DNA from 3 places in the Sedimentibacter sp. genome. Region 1 is predicted to be linked to each of the others. Evidence: riboswitches for the same ligand, from Rfam matches in the RefSeq annotation. Region 1 holds a riboswitch; each other region holds the start of a gene.

Region 1 (5,556 bases):
CAAATTGTACCTGATTGGATCCGTTTGTATCGTTGTAGTTTGTCTTACCGAATATAATTCTGACAGGCCCTCCGTCATTTCCAAGACCTGAGTTGTATCCTTGATCAGACGGTCTTGTAACGTACGGATAACCGTTGAAGCCGTAGGCCGCCAAAACCGGCATTCCTGTATATATGGGATTCACATATTCGCCGGGGAATGTTCCGTCACCGTTGTCCAATGCGCTTTTCTCATAATAGCCGTATCTCGAATTGTCCTTTATGTCCTTGATGGTCATGGGAGCAAAGTTGTAGTTGTCTGCTGCTATGAAACGAACGCTTGTGTTTTCGTCTATGTGAGGATCCATTCCTGCCTTAAGCAGCAAATCCCACAGCGGAACTCCCTTGTAGGTGTTGTAGTACCAGAAGTATTCACTGTTTGAAAGGCTGTATTCCCCTGTAAACTGCAGGTCCTTCATGGATTCTAAGTCTGCCACGGTAAATTTTTCTTCCTTGCCTAATCCGTCTCCGTGAATTATCAGCTCATAATCAGTAAACTTGGATTCACTGTAGGGAGCATAGGAATGCTCGAAAATGTTTTTGGCGTCCTTTTCTTCAACATAGATGTAAGCAACGTTTGAAAATTCCTCAGCAGTTATTTTACCCTGCTTATATACAAGCTTAAAGCATCCGTTATCGTTGTTCTTCTCCTTTATGTATCCTTCCTCGGTATCAAGATAAACCAGAGGAACCTGGTTTATACCGTAAGCAACCGTGTAATTTGCTGCTTCTGAAATAGGAACAGTGAGTATTTTTTTTCTGGACTTATCCTTAAATGTAATGTTTCCGGCATTTGTCCTTGCTTTCACATAATTGTCTATAAGATATTTTACGTTGATTCCTTCGTAAGAGTTTTCAACTACTTTTCCTGACATTTTTTCATAGTAGGCACCTGTGCTCTGTCCTGCAGCATCTTCTTCAATCTGCCTCAATGAGATTGCCCTGTAGCCTTCAACGCCCGGTCCCTCTATGGTGAATGTTGCTCCCGTAATGGCATCCACATTGTATGGTTCTCCATCCTGATCAATGTGCCTATAGGGTGATGATGCAGCCACTTGTCTTTCATCTCCCACAGTTATCCTGACAATGTCCTTGCCCCATTTTGACATGTTCATGTCATCAATAGAAGTCTGTCCGAAAACAAGTTTCGGAAAATCCTTGTCCAGGTTTACTTCTGAAATTGCCTTGTCAATCCATGTAACAGGGGGAACAAAATTATCCTTGGGAAAATCAGCCAGCACAGTTGTATATCTTGCAATCATCGGTGAAATCTTTGATTTGGTATTTTCAGTAAATTCGTCGTAGCTATATGCATTTTTCAGCTCGCTGATTGTCTTTGTGAACTCAAATCCGTCTGAACAAGTAAATTTAACTTCATAATCACTGTCAGCCTTGAGATTATTCTCTCCTATGATTTCAAAAAAATCATACCCTTTGGCTTTTACAATCTTGTGAAACCCAAGGCTGTTGTTTGTGGAATAAATCTTTTCAACCAATGAATATTTCTCCCAGTCAGTTGGAGAAATCCGAACATCCTCGTAAATACCGCTTCCCGTTATAATTAGGTCCAAATCCGCAGCCATTGCAGGGACATCGAACACGAATAACTGAAAAACCATGATGGATGCTGTCAAAAACAGCGCCAGCAGCCTAGACCTTTTGCAACTCATATCTACCTCCATATTAGAACAATGAGCGATGCAATTATCGCCCATTGCCAAGAATTACTGCGCAAACAAGGTGTTGAACACAACAACAGCCGCTTCAGCCCTGTTTACAACCTTTACAGGTTCAAAGCTGTCTCCGGCAACGCCTATAAACGCACCCTGAGCTTCCAGCCATGCTACAGCATTTGCAGCCCATTCTGCCACCTCTGTCTTATCAAGATATGCTGACTTTTCCATAACAAATTTAGCAAGCTTTTCCTTGGTGACTTTTTGGGTAGCAACTGCTGCATTAGCTGCAACAACAGCCATTTCCTGCCTTGTTATAGTTTTTTCTGGCCTGAACGTTCCGTCCTCATAGCCTTTGAACAAACCGGCTTCAACAGCAGCCTGCACGTATGGAGCCGACCATCTGTCCTTGGACAGATCACTGAAGGCACCTGAATATTCCTTATTTTCAAGTCCCAAAGCCATCACTGCAATCTTGCAGAACTGTTCTCTCGTGAATTCGTTTTGGGGAGCAAACAAGCCTCCTCCTATGCCGTCTATGATTCCTCTTCCTTCCAGGTCATATATTGCTGTTTCTGCATACTTATATTCATCTGATATGTCTGTGAATGATTTTTCATTGGCTGAATCAGGAGTGTGTGCTGTGCCGCCTGTCAAAGCAGCACTACCATCATCTGAGGCTGTTGCTTCACCAACTGTTATCTTATTGACCATCTTAAATACAGTACCGAATTCGCCTGCTTCCTTAACCTTTCTGTACACCGTTATTTCTTCGTTATCTGCGATTCCGTCGTTGTCTATGGCTTCCCCGTTTACTTCGTAAGCAAGGACGTAATCCAGATCATCATTGAAAATATCTGAAAGAGATTGTGGTTCTATGGCATATCCATCGGATGCTTCAAATATAACCGTAGCATTGTCAGCTATTACGCCTGCCTTTTCCTTCAAAACGTATTCAAGGCTCACACCTTTTACCTGTGCCGTCTTTTCACCTGTCTTGCTGTTGTAAATGTATTCCTGTTCAATTTGGGCTGCTGCAGGCATCTCTTTTAAATCACCCAGTGAGAGCAAAAGCGTTGTTGAAGTTCCAGCCACTGCTATTTCAACAGCATAGCTGTCTGTGGCTGCAATCGCTGTCACCTGTGACAGCAAAAGTGCAATTGCCAGTACAAGTGAAATAAGTTTAGTTTTCTTTAACATATTATTCCTCCATTTGTTATTTTTTTATTAAAAAACAGCATCCCCCCAATGGAAATGCTGCAAAAAAATTTCTCCTTTCCATCAGGAGGCTTGACCGTTTCCAATCAAACCCTATCGGCACGGGAACCATGAATGATTTTAGGTTCAGGTGCTCGGAGCATCTATTGGATAAATTATACCATTTATTATTATTAATGTAAAGTATTGTAAATTATTTTCGTTTAAATAAATTAAAGCGGCTGTACAAACTGACAGCCGCTTTATAAACATATTTGTCCTATTATGATTTTGCTATTACATTTCTTACAAACTCAGCATTTGTGTTTGTTTCTTCCGCAAGGAATTCTATGTCAGCATCAGTTGGTGAAACATTGTAGGTTGACACTGCATTTTTTATGAGTGACTTTCTCATGTGTGTCAAGTCCGCATCTTCTGCCTTTATCAGTGATGGATGTGACGGAAGGATTATGTTCTTTCCGGGCACTTCTTCGCTGGGGTTTCCGAATTTTATTTCTATGCCGTTTGATCTTGCAAATGACAGCTGCGGCTGAATGTGCTTGCCTGCTCCCGTGTATTCTGTTTCCTGAACTACTATGATCTGATCTTCATCAAGTTCCTGTGCCAGTGAGAATGCTGCTGTAAGAGCTGTGTTTCCTGCCGGTCCTTTTTCAAGTCCTTCAAGGCTTGCCAATGCTTCTGTCATGTAGAACACATCTCCCTGATGAACTGTCAGGTATCTTTCCATGTATCTTAACGGTCTAGCTGCCGAACGGGGTACGTCCGAACGGTCCGGCCATGTTGTAAACGGCATACCGAAGCCTGTGTGCCCTGTTGTGAATGACTTTCTGTTAAACTGATTGTCTGAAGCCATGTGAAGACCTGAAAGGTTTACGCTGGCTGCCACTATGTGTGACTGCGCTCCTGCCTTTCTTAAGCCTCTTGCTGTTCCCGTAAGGTTTCCTCCCCCTGCGTTTGTGGCTACCACATAATCAGGGTCCTTGCCGTATCTTTCTCTGAACTGCATTGCTAATTCATATCCGAGGGTTTCAACTCCTGCCACCGCAAACGGTGTGTACAGTGATGCGTTGAAGTATCCTGTTTCTTCAAGGATCCTTAAAAACGTGTAGAACAGTTCAGGTCCCACCGAAAGCTGAACAACCTCTGCCCCCAATGCTTCACAGGCCCTTGCCTTTTCTATTATTTCAGGCTGTCCAACTCCTCTTGAGTCGTAGCATTCCTGAACAACGATGCATTTCAGTCCGTACATGGCTGCCTGTGATGCAACTGCTGCTCCGTAGTTTCCGCTGGTGGCAGTCACAACTCCCTTGTACCCAAGCTTCTTGGCCATGTACACTGCCGTTGAGGCCCTTCTTGCCTTGAAGCTTCCTGATGCGTTGGATGCTTCGTCTTTTATGAATATTCTTGCTCCCTTGCCTTTTGGTGCAAGTTTTCTTGCCAGGGCAGAAAGATTTCTAAGTTCTATGACAGGAGTGTTTCCCACTCCGTGCTCTGACTGGATTTTTTGAATTTCAGCAATTGTGAATCCTGCTTCTGCCATCATTCTTTCATAGTCAAAGGCAATTGAACCGCTTTCAAACTGCGCAAAATCAAGTCCTGCAGCTTTCTTCATGATTTCCGGTCTTCTGGCCATGACTGCAGCGTAGCTCATATCTTTACTCATTTTCTGCACCTCCAAATAAGATGTCTCTTACTTGTTCGCTGACCCTCAGCAGTTCCGGCACAAACTTACCGAAATCATGTTTGTAATATGGATTAGCTTCCAGCAGCGTTCCCCGTTCTTCGCGCTTTGTTCTTGTCAGAACCGTAACTTCGTCCCCTATGTTTGCATCTTCCTGCAAATATCCCTTCACCCACAGTTCCAGCGGCACCTGTTTTGTGTCATCAGGAACCTGAGGGGCTCTTTGCGTTGGTTCCAATACATTTCTGTGAATCAGAACCCATTCTCCCTTTTTTATCATTTAAAACACTTCCTCGTATAATATTTTTAACTGCCATGCAAATGCATGGCAGTCATTATCTTTATGCTTCTTTCTTTTGTTTTGATACTTTTCCCATATTGTCGTTTTGTCCGATTCCAAGCATAACTGTAGCAAACATAACCGCAAGCATTGCATAGGAATAGAATACGTAAGGCATAACCTGGGTCGCAACCAGAGGTGCGCTGCTGTCAGCTGCAAAACCTAATGTATAAATCATAGCTGGTGTCCACGGCAGTGCGTAGCACAGAGTGTTTGACTGAGCATCCAGCAGGTTTGCAACTCTGTACGGGCTTATGCCGTGTTTGTCTCCCAGCGGTTTGGCAAATGATGCACCAACTGCAAGAATTGCAGGTGCATTAAGTCCCATGAGAGCTGAAAGAATTATTACCATGGCAGAAATTGTAAGTTCTGCTCCTATTCTTGTGTTGGCAACCTTGCCTAGAGCCTTTAAAAGCTTAACGTCTCCCTGACCCTGCCTCATGACGGAAATTGAACCGAAAAGCAGCAGTGCCAGAATACAAACCTGAATCATGCTGTTCAGACCTGCATATATTACTCCTCCTACCGTACGGTCAAGACCTTGTCCTGTAACAGACAGAAGAGCAGGTTTTACCGCATCGGCAACGTCTATCTGCACCACGTCGA
Region 2 (5,556 bases), 410 kb from region 1:
ATAGTCACAGGCAGATATTCTTCCCGGCCCTTGGCTTTGTGATAATTTATTTTGAACGTGCAGGTAACCGGATATGATTTTTCTTTATTGTTTGTAATCTTTTCGATGTAGTATTTAACCATTACCTGGAATATCACGGCGCATGCCAGAGGGTGTCCGGGCAGTCCGAATATTATCTTTCCCTTTGATTTGCCAATGATTGTTGGTTTCCCAGGCTTTACAGATATGCCGTGTACCAGCACTCCTTCATCTCCAAGATCGTCTATCACACTTACAGTGTTGTCCTTTTTCCCCACTGAGCTTCCTCCTGAAATCAGGACTATGTCACACTGCTTTACTGCCGTATCAACGGCATTCTTCAAAAGATTGTAATCATCCTTAATGAGTCCGAACTTCACAGGCGTGCACCCCTGCTCTTCTATGAGTGAGTACAAAAGATACGTGTTTATATCCCTTATCTGGCCTGGTTTAATTTCTTCTTCCGGGGGCACAACCTCATCGCCGGTTGAAATAATACCTATCCTTGGTTTATTTATTACGTTTACCCGTGTTATGCCGAGGCTTGCAAGAACCCCTATTTCATAGGCACGAAGCTTCGTCCCTGTTTTTATGACTGCTTCGCCCTTTTTTATGTCTTCTCCTATTTCTATCACATTTTCTCCAGGAGAAGCTGATTTTGAAGCAAGTATGGTGCTATCGTCAAGTTTTTCCGTATATTCGATCATCACCACCGAGTCGGCGCCTTTTGGAAGCATACCTCCCGTAGGTACGTAGTAGCACTGTCCTGGCATTGCAATTTCACCCGGTGCCTCGCATCCCATGAGCACTTCACCCTTCAAATCCAGCATTGACTGCATTGAATCGCTGGCTCCATACACATCCCTTGAATAGACTGCATAGCCGTCAACGGTGGATCTTCTGAAATCAGGCACATTGTCTGGAGCAACCACATCCTGTGAAAGTATCCTGCCCGCTGCTTCTAGAAGGCTGACTGTCTCCTCTTCAAGCTCCAAGCTGAAATTATCATCTATTACCTTTCTTGTATCCTTAACTGTCAAAACGTTGAACAAATCCATTGCTTCCTCCTATCTGGCGCACTCTCCGCCTGTGCCGTTTAGAATTTCAATGCCGTGAGGAAGTGCAGGAAGCACGAACTCCAGGTTTTCAACAGCTCCCCTGGGGCTTCCCGGAAGATTGATGATGAGGGTATTGTCCCTTATGCCGGCTATAGCCCTTGACAGCATAGCCTTTGGAGTGATTGCAAGAGACATCTGCCTCATGGCCTCACATATTCCCGGCGCCTGTTTTTTTATTACGTTCAGTGTTGCTTCGGGAGTAACATCCCTCTTTGAAAATCCAGTTCCTCCGTTTGTGAGAACCAGGTCAAGCTTCAGCTCGTCGCACATGTAAATGAGCTCCTGGCTGATTATATCTATTTCATCGGGTACTACCTTGTAATATTCAACTTTGTATTGTTTTCCTTCAATTGCTTCCCTGATTGCAGGTCCGGTTCCGTCTACTCTTTCTCCCCTTGAACCTTTGTCGCTTATTGTTAGTATTCCAGTTCTTATCATATTTCCTCCAATGCTTAAATGTTTAATATTTGTCTTACAAGCTTATTTGCAGGGTTGTTCAGGACATTTTCTGCTTTTCCCATTTCTATTATCTTTCCCTTATCCATAAATATAACCTGATCTGCAATTCTTTTAGCCTGGTGCACATCGTGTGTGATCAATATGACCGTTCTGTTGTTTTCTGCCATTTGCCTTATGAGATTTTCAGCCCGCATGGAACTTTCTATGTCCATGGCAGCTGTGGGTTCATCTAGCATCGTCAGTTCTGTTTCCAGTACAGCTGTCCTTAAGAGCGCAATCTTTGCCCTTTCTCCTCCTGACAGCCACGATGACTTTTTGTTCAGTAAATCGTCGACTTCAAAATAACTTTTATATTTGTCAAATCTTTTCTGCAATTCTTCCTTAGGTGTCCTTTTGTATTTAAGGCCGCTTACAATGTTCTCGTAGGAAGTCTTGTTGAAAAGGTAAGGCTTTTGAACAAGTATGGATATTGAATTCCTCAAGTTTGCATCTAGCTTCCTGCCATCATAAAGGATGCTGCCCTCGCTGAGGCATTCAAGACCTGCCATGCAGCTCATAAGAGTGCTTTTCCCGCTGCCGTTTGATCCGAGTATGGCATAGATGCCTTTTGTAAACTCCAGACTTCCGATGTCAAGCACACGGCATGTATCGTAGTCCTTCACCGCATCTGATAATAATACCTTCATGTTACCTCCTCTGAACCCTGTACATCACCGTATTCACCAGAAATGATATGAACAGGAGCACAAAGCCTATAGCCACAGCTTCCTCGAAATTTCCCTTCCCCGTCTCAAGGGCGATGTATGTTGTCATGACTCTGGTTTTATTCTTGATGTTGCCTCCCACCATCATTACTGCTCCAACCTCGGAAATTGCCCGGCCGAAACCTGCCGTAATAACAGAAAGGAGCTGCATCCTGCACTCGCTTACAATAGTAACTAAAGTGCTCATTTTGTCTGCACCGAGTGATATGCATGTCAGCTCAATATTCTTTGCAATTTCTGAAATTGATGAAACTGTTAGTCCGAAAATAATGGGAAAGACCAGAAGAGTCTGCGAAATTATCATTGCCTCAGGGGAAAACAAAAGGCCGAAGCTTCCCAAAGGCCCCTTTCTGGAAAGCAGCATGTAAACTAAAAGGCCTATAAGTACCGGAGGCAGGCTCATGAGGGTGTTAGCCACCCTCATGATTGATTTTTTCAATTTGAATTCATTCAAAGCAACAACAATACCCGCAAAAAGTCCTAACACTGATGCTATTAAGGTCGAAGTGAGGGATACCTTTAAGGATAGCCCCACAACCGGCAGTATATCATTGTATGTAGTTAAAAATTCTTTGATAAATTCAAACATCAGCTCACCTTATTTCGCGTTCGGCACAAACAATGATTCTCCGAATTCTTCCTTGCCAAATCCGGCAATGAGTTCCTGTCCCTCGTCAGACAGAAGGAAATCCATGAATTCCTGAACCTCCTGTTCCTTTACAGGATACTTGTCCGGGTTCACCATCATCACCCCGTATTGATTGTACATCTTGTCGTTCTTTTCTGTCACTATGACCAGGTCAAGCTCATCCTTCATTGAAAGATATGTTGCCCTGTCTGTCAAAGTGTAACCCTGCTTTTCAGCAGCCATCTGCAGCACTGCACCCATGCCTGTTCCTGCCGAAACATACCATTCCCCTTCAGGAATGATGTTAAGTTCTTTCCAGTAGGATTTTTCCTTTGTGTGCGTTCCCGAATCATCCCCTCTGGAAATGAATGTTGCCTTATTTTGTTCAATAAGTTCAAAGGCTTTTATAGGATCGTTGGGAGCATTTGTCAACAGCCCTGCAGGATCTGATTCTGGTCCAACAATGATAAAATCATTGTACATAACATCAAATCTTTCCTTGGCGTATCCTTCGGCAACAAAAGCTTCTTCCTGGGCTTTTGCATGAACGAGAACTCCATCTGCATCTCCGTTTTTTGCAAGCTCCAGCGCAGCTCCAGTACCCTTGGCAACAACTTCAACAGTTATGCCTGTCTTTTCCCTGAAGATAGGAAGAAGGTAATCAAGAAGTCCTGAATCCTGTGTACTTGTTGTTGTTGCAAGAACAAAGCTTCGTTCCTCTGCAGGCTGTGCAGGTGTTTGTTCTGCCGGTTTTTCCTGAGCAGGCTGTTCAGCTTTAGGCTGCTCTGTTTTAGCGCATGCTGCCATTGAAAATATCATTGTCAATGAAAGCAAGAGGGCTAAAATGTTTTTCATCTTAGTTTTTTTCAAAATAAAAAAACCCCTTTCATATAATAGTATACGAAAAGAGAAATGCTGTAGATTTCTCCTTTCCAATGGGAGGCTTGTCTGTTTCCAAACAAACCCTTTCGGTTTGCGGCTCATAGCCTGGGCTTTAGACCCGCAAACTCGGAGATGTTACTTATACTATTTTATTAGGAAACCTAACAATTGTCAATGAATAATAAAAAAAACGGCCCGGAATGCTCCGGCCGTTTCGGATAACAATAAGTTTATTCGAATGAATTTACAGGATTTTGTCCAGTGCCTGCTTTAGATCTGCAATTATGTCATCGGCATCCTCAAGACCTACCGACAATCTAACCAGTCCTTCAGAAATACCCGATGCTGCCCTTTCCTCAGGCGTATACGGTGAATGAGTCATGGAAGCCGGATGTTGTATCAGTGTTTCGGTGTCGCCCAGGCTTACAGCCAGTGAGCAAAGTTCCACGGAATTCATGAGTATTCTTCCCGCATCAAGTCCGCCTTTAACTTCAAACGCAATCATAGCTCCCGGAAGGCTCATTTGCTTTTTGGCCAGCTCATGCTGGGGGAAGCTCTTAAGTCCCGGATATGCTATGGTCTTTACAGCCGGATGGCTTTCAAGAAATTCAGCAACCTTCTGAGCGTTTTGACAGTGCTTTTCCATTCTCACTTCCAGCGTCTTCATTCCCCTGTTGATCAGGTACGAATCAAAAGGACTTATTACCGAACCTGTCATGTCCTTTATGCCCACAAGCCTTATCTGGTCGATTAATTGCTTCCTGCCTGCGGCAAAGCCGGCAATAACATCCCCATGTCCGTTCAGATACTTGGTTGCAGAGTGAACCACAACGTCGGCTCCCATATCAAGCGGCCTTTGGATGTAAGGGGTGCAGTATGTGTTGTCAACAACGACGGTGCAGTCCTTATTGGTATGTGCGATTTTTGAAATTTCCTCGATGTCTGAAATAAGCATGTTAGGATTTGCAGGGCTTTCAAGATACACCACCCTTGTATTGTCCTTCATCGCCATTCTTACATTTTCCGGGTCAGATGTGTCCACAAATGTAACGTCAACTCCAAAGCGTGATAACCCATGATTCATGAATGCAAATGTGCAGCCGTAAAGTGTCTTGGCAGCCACTATGTGGTCTCCTGCCTTAACTATTGCCCAGATAACTGATGTTATGGCTCCCATGCCTGAACCCATGGCTACTGCAGCCTGGGCGTTTTCAAGGCTTGCAAGCTTATCTTCAACCTGGGAGCTTGTTGGATTTCCAAGCCTCGTGTAAATGTACCCGTCCTCTTCAAGCGCAAATCTCCTTCCGCCCTGCTCGGCGGAATCAAATATGAAGGTTGATGTCTGGTAAATAGGAGTTGCCAACGCTCCGTACTCATTTTTCCTGTAGCCCGCATGAACAGCTCTGGTTGAAAATTTCATCCTGCTGAGTTTTTCTGTATCCATTTGAACCTCCTTAAATAATCATTAATTTTCCTTGCGGATGTTGTATTTCTTCATTCTGTTAATAAGCATGGTGTGGGTTACCTCAAGGCTTCTTGCGGCTTCCCGTATGCTTTTGTTCATTTTAAGACTCTCGGTTATTTTTTTCTTCTCAAGGTTTTCAAGACACTCCTTAAGGGACGTGCTCCCAAGGGATTCCTCCGGAACAATGTCGTAGTTAAGCATAATGTCCCTGGCTGTAATTTC
Region 3 (5,556 bases), 660 kb from region 1:
ACTTTTCATGATTCTGAGGCACATAGGCTATCTTTTCTGCAAGATTGGCTGGTTTTATGCTGCGGATGTCTTTGTTTCCCACAAGTATGCTTCCAGTATCCGGTTTTAAAATGCCAAGAACGCAGTCAAGAAGCGTAGTCTTGCCGCAGCCGTTGGGTCCTAGAACGCAAAACACCTCTCCTGGCCTTATGCTGAAGCTGATGCCGTGAAAAACATTCTTGTCTTTGTAGCTGAAGGAAGTGTTTATTACCTGTACCGTGAAATTGTCCATCACCATGATCCTCCCTTTGTTTTTTTAAGCAGATAAATGAAAAACGGGCCTCCAACCAGCGAAGTAAGTATGCCTATGGGTATCTCGCCGGCAGTCAGTGTTCTTGATATGTTGTCAATGGCTATGAGAAACGACGCGCCCAATGCACAGCTCACAGGTATGAGCCTGTTGTTGTCATTTCCTACGATCATGCGCCCTACATGGGGAATGATGAGCCCGACCCATCCGATGTTTCCGCTTACGCATACGGCTCCTGCAGTTGACAATGTGGCGAACACAATTGCAGCCAGTTTGTTCATGTTTGAGCTGATGCCCAGAGTATGAGCTTCCCGGTCACCCATTGAAAGCACGTTTATTCTCCATCGCATCATGATTAAGCCGGTCAGGCCAATGATCATCGGAGGAGCTCCGATGAGAATATCCTGGGCATTAGCAGAAGCAAAGCTTCCCATAAGCCAGAACGTTATGGCAGGAAGCTGATTGTAGGGATCTGCCATGTACTTCACCAGGGAAATCAGGGAAGAAAATATTGATGATACAACGGTACCGCCCAGCACAAGCATTATTGTGGGAGTAGTGTTGTAGATTTTTCCTATTGTATAGCTTAAGGTTACGGCAATTCCGCCGAAAACCAGCGCAAATAGGTACACTAAAAAAGAGGAGCGAGAGAACAATAGTATAGCCAGGGCAGCACCGAATCCCGAGCCGGAGCTTACCCCAAGCATCCCTGAATTTACAAGGGGATTGTGAAACAGTCCCTGAAATGCAGCTCCGCTGACAGCCAGGGAAGCTCCGGCCAGTGCTGATAAAAGTGCCCTGGGCATTCTTATATCCCAGATTATTGTTGCGTAGGTGTCGTTGACCAGTTCGTTTTTTAATAAAGGATACAGCAGAATTGACGGGATGTCCTTTAAGGGGACCGGATATCTTCCGTTGAACAAGGTCACAAGCACCAGCACAAATGGCGTTAAGAAAATAATTGTATTGATAAGCCGTCTATTTTTCATTTTTGTTCTTCTTTTTTTGAATTATCACGAGCGCAGCAGCCGCCACAACCAGTGCTGCAGCCATTGCTCCTGATTTCATGCTGTTTTTGCTGCCTGGTTCTTCTGCTGATACAGTCACAGATGGAGCATCTGAAGCTTTAGAAGTATCAGAGGGTTCAGACTCGGATGTGGCTGATTGGTTGGCGTATGCTTCCTTTGTCTGATTTTCATCCTCACTGTTTTCTGGTACAGGCAAAGCTTCTGCCGGCGGGTTTTCCGTTACTGAAGAGGAACCGGCAGGTTCTGCTTCAGTATTTTTTTCTCCTGCCGAAACCTGAGGATTTTCTGAGACTGTCTGCATTTCTTGAACATTATTGCTTTCAGCCACATTGCTTTCGTGTGTTCCCTGAGTGGTGAAAGAAACGTATGATGGCTCGCCTAGAGTACTACCGTTTTTGGCAAGCATGTCAGCCGATATTTCCACGGTGTAGGTTGTATTTTCTTTTAAGTCTGATAGGGGATCAATGTAGATTTCCCGCTTCTTATCCGGCTCAACCTGGTCATCAGGGAAAATCAGATTTGCTTCTACAATCTGATTGTTGCTATCCTTTAGAAAAATGCAGTTAAGATTGTTATCCTTTACGGAAAAATTGACCACATTCTTATTGAACAGCAAGGTGATTGTCACATCTGCCGGAACATCTTTGGAAGAGTCGGCAGGATTGGAACCAACCAGCTGAAAATCCACGCTTTTTCCGTCAACCGAATCTGATTCGCTGGCATACAGAGGGTATGAGCTTGCAGCAATTAATACTGCAAGAATCAATGACAACATTTTTATTTTCATAATCTCTCCGATATTTTATTTGTATTAAAAAAAACATATTTGAACCTGAGGGAAGACTTGGCTGCAAGGAGACGCGACTTCCAGACAGCCAGTCTGATTAATAATCATCCGGGGAGGGATATCATTGTACCGCTCAGTATAACAAAATATGTTTTGTTACCTAAATTATTTAACTGTGAAGCTGATCGTTTTGCCTTCGCCTAAAGTATTACCGTTGTTGGCTTTCAAACCTGCTCCTATGACTATGTTTACCGTTTTTCCGGATTTAAGCTGTGTCAATGGTTTAATGAAAATATTTGACTTTTCATCATCTGAATTTTCAATGCGGAAAATCTCACTTTCTATTACCTGTCCTTTGTTGTCCTGAAGTTTAACCTGAGTTTTGTTGTTGTCCCAGTACTCTCTTACTATTCCGCGATCAAAAACCAGCTTTATTATTATTTCGCTGTCCGGATTTCCATCTTCCAGCTTACCGAGCTCAACTGATTGATTGTTTTCGATTTCTACAAAGTATGCACCCAAAAGGTTAAGAGCAGCAACTCCGTTTCCTTTTTCTTCTGAAACCTGTTCAGCATCCTGCGGTAAAACTTCGTTTGGTTTTATGCTTAAAAGCAATGTCACTGCATCTGCGCCTGTAATTTTTTCAAAAGGTTTAATCTTATTTTTTCCTTCGAGGAGCCCTTTCTGCACATAGGCTTCCACTGCACCCTGTGCCCATGACGGTACATCGGATGCATCCTTGAAGTTAAGCATTTTTTCAGGTTTGTTTGACGTACCTGCATTCAGCAGCCTTATCGCCATTATGTATGCTTCAAGATTTGTTACATATCCTTCGGGGTCGAATGTGCCGTCACCTTTTCCAACAACGTACCCTGCACAAAAGGCCTTCTTAACTTCCTTATAATATGCTGAGTCAGTCTGGACATCTGAAAAGCTTATGTCCTTCTGTTCCTTGAAATCATACAAGGAATTAATCAAAGCTGTGAACTCTGCTCTGTTAAGGAACTTGTCCGGTTGAAAAGCTTCGCCCTGGTGGATTCGCCCCCAACCTGCTTCAAACCATTGCTCTTCGGTTTCGCCTGCTGCACTGCTCTGCGCGAATGCAACGGAAGGTAGCACCATAAGAAGAGTAAGGATTATTATTGTTGATAAACTGATTAGAGATAGATATTTCTTCATAACTTCCTCCTTGTTGTCTTTTGTAAAGGATAACATTCCTATCACATAAAAAAAACATCTTTCCGTGGAAAGATGCAGCATGCGTAAAATTGTGTACGCCAAGTAAGCCTGCAATTAATTTTACTTTCCAACGGGAGGCACAACCGTTTCCAATTATACCCTGACGAACTGCATCCATTGCCGAGGCTTTAGGTATCACAGTTTCGCAAAACTAATAAAGACGATATTTAATTAACACAATGATAGCATTTATTTCTTGAATTGTAAATAGTTTATTTTATAACAACATAAATTTTATGGCGCAAATCAATATTTGGTTTATTATCAGCCTTTCAAGGTATATATATATATAAAGGGCAAAAAGAAGGTGCTGTCATGAAAAAATTTCCTGTTGCCGCAGCAGCTATATTGGCGGTTGTTGCTGCTATTATTTTTATTTTGATAAATAAGGACTACATAATAAAGATTGCCGGCGAAAAATCGGGAGAAGAATCAGAAGCTGAGCTTGAACCAGGTGAAACATTGCCTGAAGACGAAACAAAAAACGCCAGAGACTATTTTACTGTTTTAAGTGATGTGAAATACACATATACTGAATCCGGATCAGGGCTTATCAGTGAAGTTTCTGTGGATTATTCATCTGATGATGCCATGCAGCTGAGGATTGTCTGTGACGGTTCAGTAAAGACTGCCGTTCTTGCGGTCAGGGAAGGTGAAGTATTTCTGACCCATCCCCAGAAGGAAGAATACTTCAGACAGAATATTATGAATAGTTGGAATGAGGGAGACATCATTTTAAAAGAGCCTATTGAGGAAGGAACACAGTGGCCGGTAAAGGGAGGGACAAGAAAGATCACTTCGCTTTCAGCATCTGTAAAGACACCTGAAGGCATGTTTGATGCGGTCCAGGTCACAACATTTCTGGATGGCAGGACGGTTACAGACTACTACAGCAGGGGTCTGGGTCTTGTTAAATCTGAAATAAGGGAGGAAGCTTCCAAAGACGAAGCACCCATCCTTGATCAGGAATATTCATCGGATAACCTGAACAGCAGCACAGCATTCGTACTTAACAGCATACAAAAAAATTACGTGTTGACTGAAGAGATAAATTATTACTTCCCTGACTTCAAAAAAATGAAGGTAAGAAGCTCTGCCAAAAAAACTAAGTTTCACACCAACGACATTACGGAGCAGGTCCTCACACATGATTACAGGAACGTTGTTTACGGTGACAGGCCGGTTTTATCAAATAACAGCAGCATAAACAAAGTTGATGTGGATCTTGACAACACACTGCATGTGGATTTAAGCAGCGGATTTGTTGATGATATGGACGTGGAAGCTATTTACGAAGGCATGATTCTCCAGAGCATTGCAAACACTATGGGAAGGTTTTTCAATGCCGAGCAGGTCAGGTTCACTGTTGAAAGCGAGGATTACAGGTCCCAAAACATCAGGATGCATCAAAGGCCCATGAAAGTCAGCTACCTGGATTTTCCACTGTACTTTGATGTTGTTGTGTACGGTGCCACGGCCGCTGGAGTGATGGCTGCAGTTTCTGCAGCACGGGAAGGAATGGATGTTGCGTTGATTGAATCAGCAGAACATGTGGGCGGGATGGTCACAGGCGGCTTGAGCTACACTGACCACGGCAATATCAATGTTATAGGAGGAATTACAAGGGAATTTTTCGAAGATGTGGGGAAAAAGTACGGCAGGAAAGTTATGTGGTACTACGAACCTCATGTGGCGGAGGAAGTTTTAAACGAAATGATTGAACGTGAGAGTATCCGCCTTTTCACGGGAAGCGCCCTCAGAGATCATAGGGGCGTGGACAAGGACGGCAGCACAATAATAAGCATGGAGACTGAAAAAGGCGATGTATTTTTTGCTCAGTATTTCATAGACAGCACCTATGAAGGAGACATGATGGCAGCATCGGGTGTGTCCTATGCCGTGGGAAGGGAAGACAATGACGACTTCGGAGAAAGTTTTGCCGGTGTTCTTCCTCCCCTGGGCAGGAACAACTTTTATTACAACCTGAAGGCTGAAGACGCAGAGGGTAAGCTGTATGGCGAAGTGTCCCTTAAGCTTCCCGGGCCGGCAGGGCAGGGTGATGACATGGTGCAGGCCTACAATTATCGCCTTATTCTCACAAACAATCCCAACAACCAGATACCATTCACAAAACCAGGGGATTATGACAGGGAAAGGTACCTTCTGTTAAGCTCATGGCTGGATATGCTTAAAAAAAGCGAGGGCAGGTCCAT

Evidence for each region. Region 1 has a riboswitch for molybdenum cofactor ahead of AAGU76_RS02415 (S-layer homology domain-containing protein). Riboswitches for the same ligand answer to the same signal wherever they lie in the genome.
Region 2: linked by a shared signal. The riboswitch ahead of AAGU76_RS00520 (substrate-binding domain-containing protein) and the one ahead of AAGU76_RS02415 (S-layer homology domain-containing protein) in region 1 are both predicted to bind molybdenum cofactor.
Region 3: linked by a shared signal. The riboswitch ahead of AAGU76_RS05595 (S-layer homology domain-containing protein) and the one ahead of AAGU76_RS02415 (S-layer homology domain-containing protein) in region 1 are both predicted to bind molybdenum cofactor.

What each region holds. Positions count from the first base shown of each region.
Region 1 is NZ_JBCFAS010000001.1:517,622-523,177, forward strand. Features, by position in the region: gene AAGU76_RS02410 (S-layer homology domain-containing protein) at 1-1,708, opposite strand, end outside; gene AAGU76_RS02415 (S-layer homology domain-containing protein) at 1,763-2,911, opposite strand; molybdenum cofactor riboswitch at 2,966-3,081, opposite strand; gene ortB (2-amino-4-oxopentanoate thiolase subunit OrtB) at 3,192-4,592, opposite strand; gene ortA (2-amino-4-oxopentanoate thiolase subunit OrtA) at 4,585-4,890, opposite strand; gene AAGU76_RS02430 (Na+/H+ antiporter NhaC family protein) at 4,952-5,556, opposite strand, start outside.
Region 2 is NZ_JBCFAS010000001.1:109,941-115,496, reverse strand. Features, by position in the region: gene glp (gephyrin-like molybdotransferase Glp) at 1-1,076, opposite strand, end outside; gene AAGU76_RS00535 (MogA/MoaB family molybdenum cofactor biosynthesis protein) at 1,086-1,574, opposite strand; gene AAGU76_RS00530 (ATP-binding cassette domain-containing protein) at 1,589-2,281, opposite strand; gene AAGU76_RS00525 (ABC transporter permease) at 2,283-2,948, opposite strand; gene AAGU76_RS00520 (substrate-binding domain-containing protein) at 2,958-3,842, opposite strand; molybdenum cofactor riboswitch at 3,897-4,013, opposite strand; gene megL (methionine gamma-lyase) at 4,114-5,313, opposite strand; gene AAGU76_RS00510 (sigma 54-interacting transcriptional regulator) at 5,335-5,556, opposite strand, start outside.
Region 3 is NZ_JBCFAS010000001.1:1,178,608-1,184,163, reverse strand. Features, by position in the region: gene AAGU76_RS05610 (ABC transporter ATP-binding protein) at 1-271, opposite strand, end outside; gene AAGU76_RS05605 (iron ABC transporter permease) at 271-1,278, opposite strand; gene AAGU76_RS05600 (Ig-like domain-containing protein) at 1,268-2,104, opposite strand; gene AAGU76_RS05595 (S-layer homology domain-containing protein) at 2,270-3,283, opposite strand; molybdenum cofactor riboswitch at 3,388-3,504, opposite strand; gene AAGU76_RS05590 (FAD-dependent oxidoreductase) at 3,659-5,556, shown strand, end outside.